Regions from separate parts of the Paenibacillus sp. 2RAB27 genome, predicted to be linked through region 2. Evidence: riboswitches for the same ligand, from Rfam matches in the RefSeq annotation. Region 2 holds a riboswitch; the other holds the start of a gene.
The links. A riboswitch is a leader RNA that binds a small molecule or an ion and turns the genes downstream of it on or off. The one in region 2 is predicted to bind cobalamin.
Positions count from the first base shown of each region.

Region 1 (5,396 bases), on a different contig from region 2:
ATGTGTCCGCCCATAACACATAAATACCACCGCAGATCGCGGATAAAGGAATGATTAGTCGATAATCCGGACCAACCAACAGTCGCACCAAGTGCGGTACGATCAGCCCAACAAAGCCAACCACCCCTGCGACAGACACGGCAGCAGCCGTGATCAACGTCGAAGCGATGAGTACGATCAGTTTCGTACGCTCAACATGAACACCGAGATGTGCAGCCTGACGCTCTCCTAATGCCAGCAGGTTTAATGATCTCGCATAGCTTAGCAGAATCACTATACCGATTAGTAGATAAGGTAAAATCATATACGTATATGCCCATCCACGCATCGATAGACTGCCCATGAGCCAGAAAATAATTTCATTCACCGTTTGGTTCGAAATCGAAACTAAGAACGATACAAACGCCCCTAGAAAGGCTTGCATCACAACGCCGGATAGAATCAGCGTTTCCATCTTTAGCTTCCCATCAATCATCGCTAGCTTCAAGACCAAGAAGAGGGAAATAAGCCCCGTCGCGAAAGCCACAATGGGGATCGACCATTGCCCGAACCAAGCGAACTGCAGCCCGAAATAAATAAGAACTGCAGCCCCAACAGAAGCTCCTGAAGATACGCCCAACGAGTAAGGATCGGCAAGCGGATTGCGCAGAACCCCTTGGAAACCAGCACCAGCTATGGAGAGTACAGCCCCTACAAGAATACCCAGTAACATGCGAGGGATTCTTACTTTATTAATGATTTGTTCCGAAGATTGCGGCCAGTTCACCTCGATATGACTTCCTATCCAAGGAAGATGCTTCGCTAGAATCCCCACGATTTGTGAAAGTGGAAGCTGTGCCGACCCGATGGATAAACTCACCACAATAGAAAGAAGAAGGAGTAGAACGCCTACTCCTCCTCCAAACATCAATTTTCTTTTCATTATTTCACCAATTCAGGATAGATCCCTTTCGCCATTTCCAGTAGTCCATCCGTCAGTCTCGGACCTGGGCGGCTTACGGAGTTCTGGTCAAGACCTATCACACGTTTATTTTTCACGGCGTCAATCGCATCCCACCCACCGCGCGTACGAATAATTTCTTCTAACGGCTTCTTGCTCTTGATATCAACAATCCCGTTTGCGAATAAGATCACGTTCGGGTTCTGTTGAATGATTTTCTCTTCACTGATTTCATACCAGCCTGCTTTATCCGCAGCAACATTAATCCCCCCAGATAGGGTAATTAATTCATCCATGAACACACCGCTTCCTACGGTCCAGCCTGGGGCAAATTCCATATACACTTTTTTCTTATTCTCTTGCTTCACATCTTTTACAGCATCGACAACTTTCTGACGATCCGCTTTCATTTTAGCGACAACTTTCTCCGCTTGTTCTTGATGATCGGTAATCAGTCCAAACGTTTGAATATTATTGATCGCATCATCAAGTGTTTTGGGATCTACTTTAAACACGTTAATGTTCATCGCACGCAAGTCATCCACTGTTTTAGCATTCATGGAAACACCAGTGATAACAATATTCGCATTCGTAGCAATGACTGCCTCCATATTGGGCTTCGTAATGCTGCCTAGCTTCGGCTTCGATTTTGCTGCTTCCGGATAATCGTCATAATCCGATACACCGACAATATTCGCTTCTAGTCCAATCGCAAACAGCGATTCTGTCTCTGCTGGCGAGACCGACGCGATTCGTTCTGGCGCTTTGTCGAACGTAAACTCTTTACCTGTCACATCTTTTACTTTCAATGGATACGTCGTTTTCTTCGCAGCGGCAGGAGTTGCCGACGTTACGGGTGCCTTCGTCCCCGCACCACCTAGTTTCGATGGATCCGTAATTTCTGTTTCCTTCTTCGCACATGCCGCTAACGAGATCGCGGTCGCAACCGCTAATGTTAAGATAAGACCCCTTTTGAAATTGCTCTGTTTCATCACTTTAGCCCTCTTTTCCTTATTTTCAATTTACAGCCAAAAAAAGTCCCCTTGTTCACTAGGAACGAAGGAGACGATAAATCGCGGTATATGGCAACGAACTTTCGTGCGCTGCTTCCTGATTTAACGCGATCCTTTTCCTCGAAKGATGTTGTATCGGCACTATAGGCAGGTATTCTGACTCTCCAGACTTTCACAAGACTGAATTACAGTGGCGGGACCGTGCCGGATTTTAACCGGCTTCCCCTGAACTAATAATGTTCCATTTGGAATATTACCAGTACCTACAGTTGCAAATTATACATTGAAGCTATTTGTTGATTATAGATGTTCGCTTATTTTTGCGCAATAATTTGGATAACTTTCAACGCCTCGTCCATTTTCGGAGCATTCTGAGGAATGAACGCATATAGTCCTTTACCTTCAAAGCCTTGCTCTTTCATCCATTTGTTTCCAGTAAGTGGAATGCCGTACAGATGCTTCTCCGCGGCCTTACCTTCTTCTTTGATCTCGATAACCCCATCTGGATAATCCTTAGGGTTGATGATGTTATCCAATGAAACGAATCCTGCTTGGTTGCTCAAGCCTTTGAACTGCTCTTCTCCCAAGATGAAGATCCCGTTACCACCAGCAGCAAGCTCAACAATCATTTTTTCCAATGAAAAAATAGGTGATGTATTCAGCTTCACTGTAGGAATTTCGCCTACCTTGGATTTCAGAGATACTTCCAGCTTCTCCGCTGCTTCACTTGGAAACCCGTTAGGTCCCATCATAAATACCGATACATCTGCCTTCGGTCCACCACAAGCTGTAAGCATTAATATCATTCCTAGCATGACAACGAATAACCATTTTGCTTTCATGTGTATGTATTTCCCTCCGTCAAGTACTCTCTCTTTATCGATAGTCGCCAGAAAAGTCGGTTTTCACCGACTTTTCTTTCCAGATGTCATATATTCATTTATTTTTTGATCCAGTATCGTACTTAATTCAACTACCGCATCAGATGTCATTTCTCGACCTTCCATGACCATCTGTTCCATTTTACGTCTCAATGTATGGATCTCTTCTTCAAGTAAAGCTAGGGAATTTTGCTTCTTGGCATTTCTGGTCAGCCAACGCTGTCCGAACTCTTGCTCGCGAATTTGAAATTGCTTCTGAAAGTTAGTAAGCTGATATTCCATAAAAGCCATGCTCATCCCTCCTTACTCTTAGAATACCAGTTTTCGTCTCCTATGAACATATGAATTTACAAAGAATATTATAATTTCCGTAAGAAATTACCGATTCTCTCTAATGCTTCATTCAGTTGGGAAACACTATAGGCATAAGAGCATCGTAGAAAACCTTCTCCACCTAAACCAAATACATCACCAGGCACTGCAGCTACCTTAGACTCATACAAAAGTCGTTGTGCGAATTCATCCGAAGTTAATCCTGTTGCCACAATGCTAGGGAACGCATAGAATGCGCCTTGTGGTTCATGGCATTCAAGTCCGACTTCACGGAAGCCTTTGACAACTAATCGTCTCCGTTGATTATAGGATTCAATCATCCGGTCTTTCTCTTCCAAGCCATTCGTCAACGCTTCATGTGCAGCTACTTGCCCCATGACAGGTGCACACATGACCGTATATTGGTGAATCTTGGTCATAGCTGAGATAAGCTCTCTGTGACCGCAAGCATACCCCATCCGCCAGCCTGTCATTGCGAAAGCTTTGGAGAATCCGCTAACGAGAATCGTCCGATCCTGCATCCCAGGAACTGCTGCGAAACTCACATGCTTCTGGCCGTACGTCAATTCCGCATAAATTTCATCGGATATGACAATCAGATCATGCTCTTCAACAACTTTGGCAATCGGGAGCCAATCTTCATACGTCATAATGCCGCCAGTTGGATTACTAGGATAGCATAGAATTAATATTTTGGATTTTGGCGTAATCGCATCGCGAAGTGCCTTTTCCGTCAATTTAAACTGATCCTTCGCAAAAGTTTCGATACCCACTGGCACACCACCACTAATGGCCGTGATTGGCGAGTAAGAAATATAACAAGGCTCAGGAATCAGAATCTCATCCCCAGGTGTAATAAGTGAACGCAGCGCTAGATCAATAGCTTCACTGCCGCCTACCGTTACAAGCACCTCGTTCGAAGGCTCATATTTCACTTTAAAGGATGTATACAAATAGTTTGCAATCGCTTCGCGGAGCTCAGGAATACCAGAGTTTGGCGTATATTTCGTTCTGCCGCGCTCCAAGGAATGTACAGCTGCTTCACGAACGTGCCAAGGTGTGGAAAAGTCAGGTTCGCCAACACCTAGTGAGATGATGTCCTCTTTACTATTGCTTACGAGATCAAAAAACTTCCGAATCCCAGAAGGCTTCATTTCACGTACCGCAGGAGCGAGGTAGTCCTGCATCGATTTTTTGCTTGATTGAATCGTAGTCTCATCCTTGATCATAGCGCTACCTCTCCCTTACGGCGAAACAAGCATTCGGTGATCATCTTCCTGATCTTCGAAAATAATGCCGTCTTGTTTGTATTTTTTCAAAATAAAATTCGTTTTCGTAGAAAGCACACGGTCGATTGGCGATAACTTGTTGGAAACGAATGAAGCCACCTGTTTGAGCGAGCTCCCCTCAATCTCAACGAGCAAGTCATACGCGCCAGACATGAGATACACCGATTTGACTTCCGGATATAAATAGATCCGTTCCGCAATCGCATCAAACCCGCGCCCGCGCTCCGGCGTAATTTGCACTTCAATTAGGGCGGTAACCTTTTCGTCATCTACTTTGCTCCAGTTCACGACTGTCGCGTATTTGACAATGACCTTATCCGCTTCCATCTCGCTTATCGCTCGCGCAACTTCGGCCTCCGCCGTTCCTAACATGGTGGCGATCAGATCCGCGCTCCTGCGGGCGTCTTCCTTTAGTAAATCGAGAATTTTAAGCTTCAAAGTATCCATGGTTAAACCTACCTTTCTGAGATATGTTTCATTCATCCATTCATCTTACAATGAATTGCTGTCCTAATTCAATTACTGATCGCGGAAGAAAGGCAGAATATTTATCTATATTCGAAAATTCCACTAGAATTGGCAAAATAAAAAGCCACTGGATAACCATCCAAGTGACTCTAGCGCCCCTTTCCACCTCGTACACGGGTTAAAAGAGATCCATACTTAAATATCGTTCACCTGTATCTGGTGCAATGCAAAGCACTCGCTTTCCTGCTCCGAGCTTTCTTGCAATTTGCATCCCCGTCCATACTGAGGCTCCAGCCGAAGGACCGACAAGGATGCCTTCCTTGCTCGCCAAATCCCTCATCGTTTGGATGGCATCCTCATCCGCCACTTGCACGATCTCATCGTAGACGCTTGTGTTCAAAATAGCCGGAACAAAGCCTGGACTTGTCCCCACGAGCTTATGTGGCCCTGGGCTTCCACCAGACAGTACTGG
Region 1 is NZ_JBFRGR010000051.1:20,619-26,014, forward strand. Features, by position in the region: gene AB4114_RS33190 (FecCD family ABC transporter permease) at 1-922, opposite strand, end outside; gene AB4114_RS33195 (ABC transporter substrate-binding protein) at 922-1,932, opposite strand; cobalamin riboswitch at 2,083-2,235, opposite strand; gene AB4114_RS33200 (hypothetical protein) at 2,268-2,795, opposite strand; gene AB4114_RS33205 (aspartyl-phosphate phosphatase Spo0E family protein) at 2,859-3,125, opposite strand; gene AB4114_RS33210 (aminotransferase class I/II-fold pyridoxal phosphate-dependent enzyme) at 3,194-4,396, opposite strand; gene AB4114_RS33215 (Lrp/AsnC family transcriptional regulator) at 4,412-4,903, opposite strand; gene cysK (cysteine synthase A) at 5,103-5,396, opposite strand, start outside.
Region 1: another riboswitch for cobalamin. It lies ahead of AB4114_RS33195 (ABC transporter substrate-binding protein); the one in region 2 lies ahead of AB4114_RS05470 (S-layer homology domain-containing protein).

Region 2 (5,396 bases):
GCATACGCAAGTTGGTAGGCGATATGTTCACGAGGAATGTCATCACGGACAAACGACCAGTTCATAATCGTGATCGGTCCCGTCAGCATGCCTTTAACAGGACGGCTTGTGCGTGACTGTGCATACTTGGTTTCTTCGACAGTCATTTCCCCAGTGAACGCTACATCTCCGAAAATAACCGGCGGTTTCACACAACGGGAACCGTACGATTGCACCCACCCGTTTTGCGTAAATGCAAAGCCTGCAAGTTTTTCACCGAAGAACTCGACCATATCGGTACGCTCAAATTCACCATGCACCAGAACGTCCAATTCGATTTCCTCTTGAAGCTTGATCCAGATATCAATTTGCTCGCGGATAAATGCAGCATATTGCTCATTATTCCACTCGCCTTTACGCCATAATTGACGCGCTTTACGAACTTCTGCAGACTGTGGGAAGCTACCGATAGTCGTTGTAGGGAAAAGAGGCAATTGCCATTTCGCTTGTTGTGCAACATGACGCTGGGCAAAAGGACGGGAACGTTCAGGCTGCTGAACACTTAGTGCAGCTACGGACTGCTGAATATCGCTGCGGTTACGCTCATCCGATTGTTGAAGTGCTTGGATGACGCGATCACTTTGTTCGATTTCTTCAAGTACTCCAGCTTTGCCCGAAGCGATTGCTTTCGTGATAAGAACAAGTTCATCCAGCTTTTCATCTGCATAGGCTAGTGCATTCTTCAGTTCAGAAGAAAGCTTCGTCTCTCTTTCAGTCGTTACTGGAACATGGAGTAAGCTGCTTGACGATTGAATAACAAGATTCTCCGTTGCAACGTGCTTAGTGAGCTCTTCCACCAGTTCGAGCTTCTCCCGAATCGATGCTTTCCAGATACCGCGACCGTCAATCACGCCCGCACCCAAAACTTTATCTGCTGGGAATCCTAGTGATTTAATGTTCTGTACGTTAGCGCCCAGACCATGAACGAAATCCAGACCAAATCCCTTGACCGGCAATGAGATGATGTCAGCATAGCGATCTACGGATTCAAAATACGTTTGAAGCATAATGTTTAGGTTTGGTACAGCTGCTGCGAAAGTTTCATATATGTTTTTAAGTCTCTCAATGTCTGCATCGCTTAACTTCGTTACGAGAATCGGCTCATCGATTTGTACCCATTGAACGCCTTCTGCTGCAAGCTCTTGAAGAATCTGTACATAAAGCGGGATCAATCGGCTCAACCAAGCGTCCGTTTCTGACTGACTGTACCCTTTGGATAGCTTCAAGAAAGTTAAAGGACCAACGATGACTGGCTTTCCTTCGATTCCGAGCTTTTCCTTCGCTTCCCGGTAAGCTGTTAATGGCTTGTTCTCCGTAATGACAGGTGAAGCTCCGTTCAGTTCAGGCACGATATAGTGATAATTGGTGTTGAACCACTTCGTCATTTCACTTGCTGTAGCATCTTTCGTTCCCCGTGCAACTCCGTAATAAACTGACAAGGGCACTGCGCCACCCTTGAAAGCAAAACGTTCTGGAATAATGCCAAACATAGCAGCTGTATCAAGAATATGATCATAATAGCTGAAATCGTTGACCGGAATAAGATCAATGCCTTTTTCCTTCTGCTTGCGCAAGTGATTTAGACGAATCTCCTGCAGTTGTAACTCAAACTCTGATTCTTCCAGCTTGCCTGCCCAGAAGGCTTCAAGTGATTTCTTCCATTCTCTGTCAGCACCAATACGCGGATATCCCAAACTACTACTTCTTACCATTTGACAAAACTCCTCTGCAATCATTTGTTACACCAAAGATATCACAGAGGATTAGTTATAACGTAACTGGAATTATCTATATCTAGATATAGCTTAAAGCTATATGAGAAACACTTCTATCGAAGTACTTCGAGGATGAGCGACCGCTATTCTCCCCCACAAAGTGAAGAGAAGCTTCGAAGTAAATTCCGAATACTTTGTGGGGACCCCGAGATAGGTAGTTTTTATCGCCAATAATAATTTGTTCTTCCGAGTACCGGAAAATTATAAATTCTTATGTGGTTAGAATGCCATGGGGACAATTGCCTGGTGGAGTGCTGCTACGTAAGCTGCACCAAGCTTAGATAGCGGAATATGGCTATGGGAAATCCACCCGACATTAATCATTTCGTCACAATCCAAAGGTACGGGAATTATCTCATTTCCATTCAAATCTGAGCTCAATACCCCGGTTGATATGGTGTAACCATTCAAACCGATTAATAAATTGAATAGTGTAGCCCGGTCATTCACACGGATGCTTTTCTGATGTGACATCGTACTGAGAATTTCTTCGGCAAAATGAAACGAATTGTACTCCCCTTGATCAAATGACAAATACGGATAGTTTTGAAGTTGGTCAATGGTCACGATGGATTGCTTCGCGAGGGGATTTTTAATGCTGATAAAAATATGCGGTTTGGCGATAAATAAACTGTTGAATTGCAGATTCCCGCTTTTAAGCAGCTTGTTTATAACCTTTCCATTAAATTCGTTCAAGTATAAGATGCCAATCTCACTCCGCAAGTTCTTTACATCTTCAATAATTTCATACGTTTTGGTTTCACGCAGTGCTAGCTCATATTCGTCCTGACCATATTCCGAAACCAGACTTACGAAAGCATTTACTGCAAAAGCATAATGCTGAGTCGAAACAGAAAAATGCTGCGATGAAGGCTTCGCATTCAAGTATCGGCTTTCCAATAACTCTGCCTGCTCGACGACCTGCCGCGCATAACTTAGAAATTCAACACCTTCCTTGGAAAGTGATATCCCTTTATTGGATCTTTCAAAGATGGCGATTTGAATTTCTTCTTCCAACTCCCGGATCGCATTTGAAAGGCTTGGTTGAGAAATGAACAGCCTTTTGGCAGCCTCATTAATAGATCCACGATTTGCAACCTCGATTACGTATTTTAATTGTTGTAACGTCATGGATATCCCTCCTCCGACTATAATCCGAACCAGCATCTTACTTGATTTTGAATATTGTAACACACTAAATAAGAACTAATCTTCCATAGACAAACAATTAAACTGACTATATGATTAGACTAATTAAATAATTGATAGTTAAGGTGCATGCTTATTAGGAATAAGTAATGCTTAATTGGGAAGTCTGGTGCAAATCCAGCACGGTCCCGCCACTGTAAATGAAGAGCGACTCTATGAATTGCCACTGGTATGACTATACCGGGAAGGTTAGAGAAGCGTTGACGCATGAGTCAGGAGACCAGCCTTAATGTGTATTCACAAACTCTACGGAAGATGGAGGGGGTGCTTTTTTTGTTGTCTACTACCAATACTGACATCACAGCCCTTGATTCTTTCAAATCAAMGGCTTTTTCTAATGCTCACTAGACCATTTCAAGGAGCAGTCCAATGGACTGCTCCCTATCATTTTTTTAACTAAGGAGGACAAAATGAAACTGTATCGTAGAATCTTCACCTTACTCATTGCTTTGTTCCTTTTTGCAAGCAGCGTAAGCATCGTTCACGTATTTGCGATGTCGAATACCGCTGTAGACGATGCTGTAAAGGATACAGGACAGTTTTTACTTGAAACTGTAAAGAAACCAGAAGTCGGCTCTGTCGGCGGTGAATGGGCCATTATTGGACTTGCTCGTTCCAACTATAACGTACCTCGGAGCTACTACGACGATTATTACAAAGGCGTTGAAACCTACGTCAAAGAATTGAAAGGCAATCTTCACGATAAAAAGTACACCGAATACTCGCGTTTGATTTTAGCCTTAACCGCAATTGGCGCAGATCCTACCCATGTTGCAGGCTATAATCTGCTTACGCCGCTCGGGGACTTCGATAAAACCATCTGGCAAGGAATCAACGGTCCAATATTTGCATTAATTTCCCTGGACAGTGGCAATTACAATATCCCGGTAAATCCAACCGCCAAAACGCAGGCTACTCGAGACATGTATATTGATGAAATCTTATCGAATCAGCTTCCCGATGGCGGATTTGCACTTTCAGGTGTGTCTGCAGATCCTGATATTACGGGTATGGCCTTACAGGCTCTAGCCAAATATCAAAATTACACGAAAGTAAAAACAGCTACGGAAAAGGCCATTAACCGTCTTTCCAAATTACAGGACAACGATGGCGGCTACGCAAGTTGGGGTGCGAAAACTTCGGAGAGCACCGTGCAGGTGCTGACGGCGCTGTGTGAGCTTGGTATTACTATTGAAGATAGTCGTTTTATTAAGAATGGTCATACCATTGTTGATGATTTACTATCCTTTTATTCAAAAGGACAGGGATTTAAGCATACTTCTGACGGCAGCGGTGTAACGGGGATGTCGACTGAGCAGGCATTTTATGGGCTAGTGAATGTGCAAAGAATCCTCGCGAATAAGAGCAGCTTATATCGAATGAACGATGTCAAACAAGCTACCTCAGCTACGCCTGACGACACTAACGGCTTAATGAACAAACACAAGGATATACAAGTTATGCCTGTTACCGATGCGAATAAGACTTTCTCTGATATCGCTAACCATACCAACAAAACAGCCATTGAATCCCTTGCATCTAGAGGAATTATTAACGGTATGACTGACACTGAATTCTCACCAAATCAAACAATGACGCGTGCCGAATTTGCGACCATAGTCACCAAAAGTCTAGGTCTACCTATGCAAAAGCAATCTAACTTCCATGATGTCGCTTCTACAGCCTGGTATGCGGACTATGTAGGCACAGCTTATTCTTATGGCATCGTAAGCGGAACGTCAGAGACCACTTTTACACCGAACAATACGATTACAAGGCAGGAAGCTGCTGTCATGATCGCCAATGCAGCTAAGCTCACTGGCATGGATACAAATTTGAACACAGTTGAAACGAGAGATATGTTAGCTCAATTTGGAGATTACATCCAAACAGCTGAGTGGTCGAGGGATGCGCTAGCTTTTAGCTATCGAGAAGGTATTCTATCGCAAGATATGCTGAATATTGAGCCCACTACAGCTGTCACCCGAGCTGAAATAGCCCAGATGCTCTACCGCTTACTCTCTGCCGCTAAACTTATTAAAGAGGCGAACTAATGCGATTAACGAAAAATAAAATAATTGCTGCGACGATCATAGTGATCGTCTTGGTGGCAGCTTTCTTCAGTAGCGGGATGCCGCGGCAGCAGGCAGATCCTACTTCTACTTCTGGACTTAGAATGAGTAGTCCCACAACGACGACCTCACCTTCAGTATCCAAACCTATGGAGCTAACGACACCTCCTGAAGAACTGAAAGATACTAAGTCTTCTGATCCCGCCGTGACGACGCCAAGCAACACCCCTGTACCTGCTCAACCTACGGAAGAACCCATGCCTATTGCGACTCAAGATGCTACACCGTTGAACAAGGAAAC
Region 2 is NZ_JBFRGR010000003.1:41,976-47,371, reverse strand. Features, by position in the region: gene metE (5-methyltetrahydropteroyltriglutamate--homocysteine S-methyltransferase) at 1-1,751, opposite strand, end outside; gene AB4114_RS05475 (LysR family transcriptional regulator) at 2,034-2,945, opposite strand; cobalamin riboswitch at 3,070-3,266, shown strand; gene AB4114_RS05470 (S-layer homology domain-containing protein) at 3,434-5,077, shown strand; gene AB4114_RS05465 (DUF4430 domain-containing protein) at 5,077-5,396, shown strand, end outside.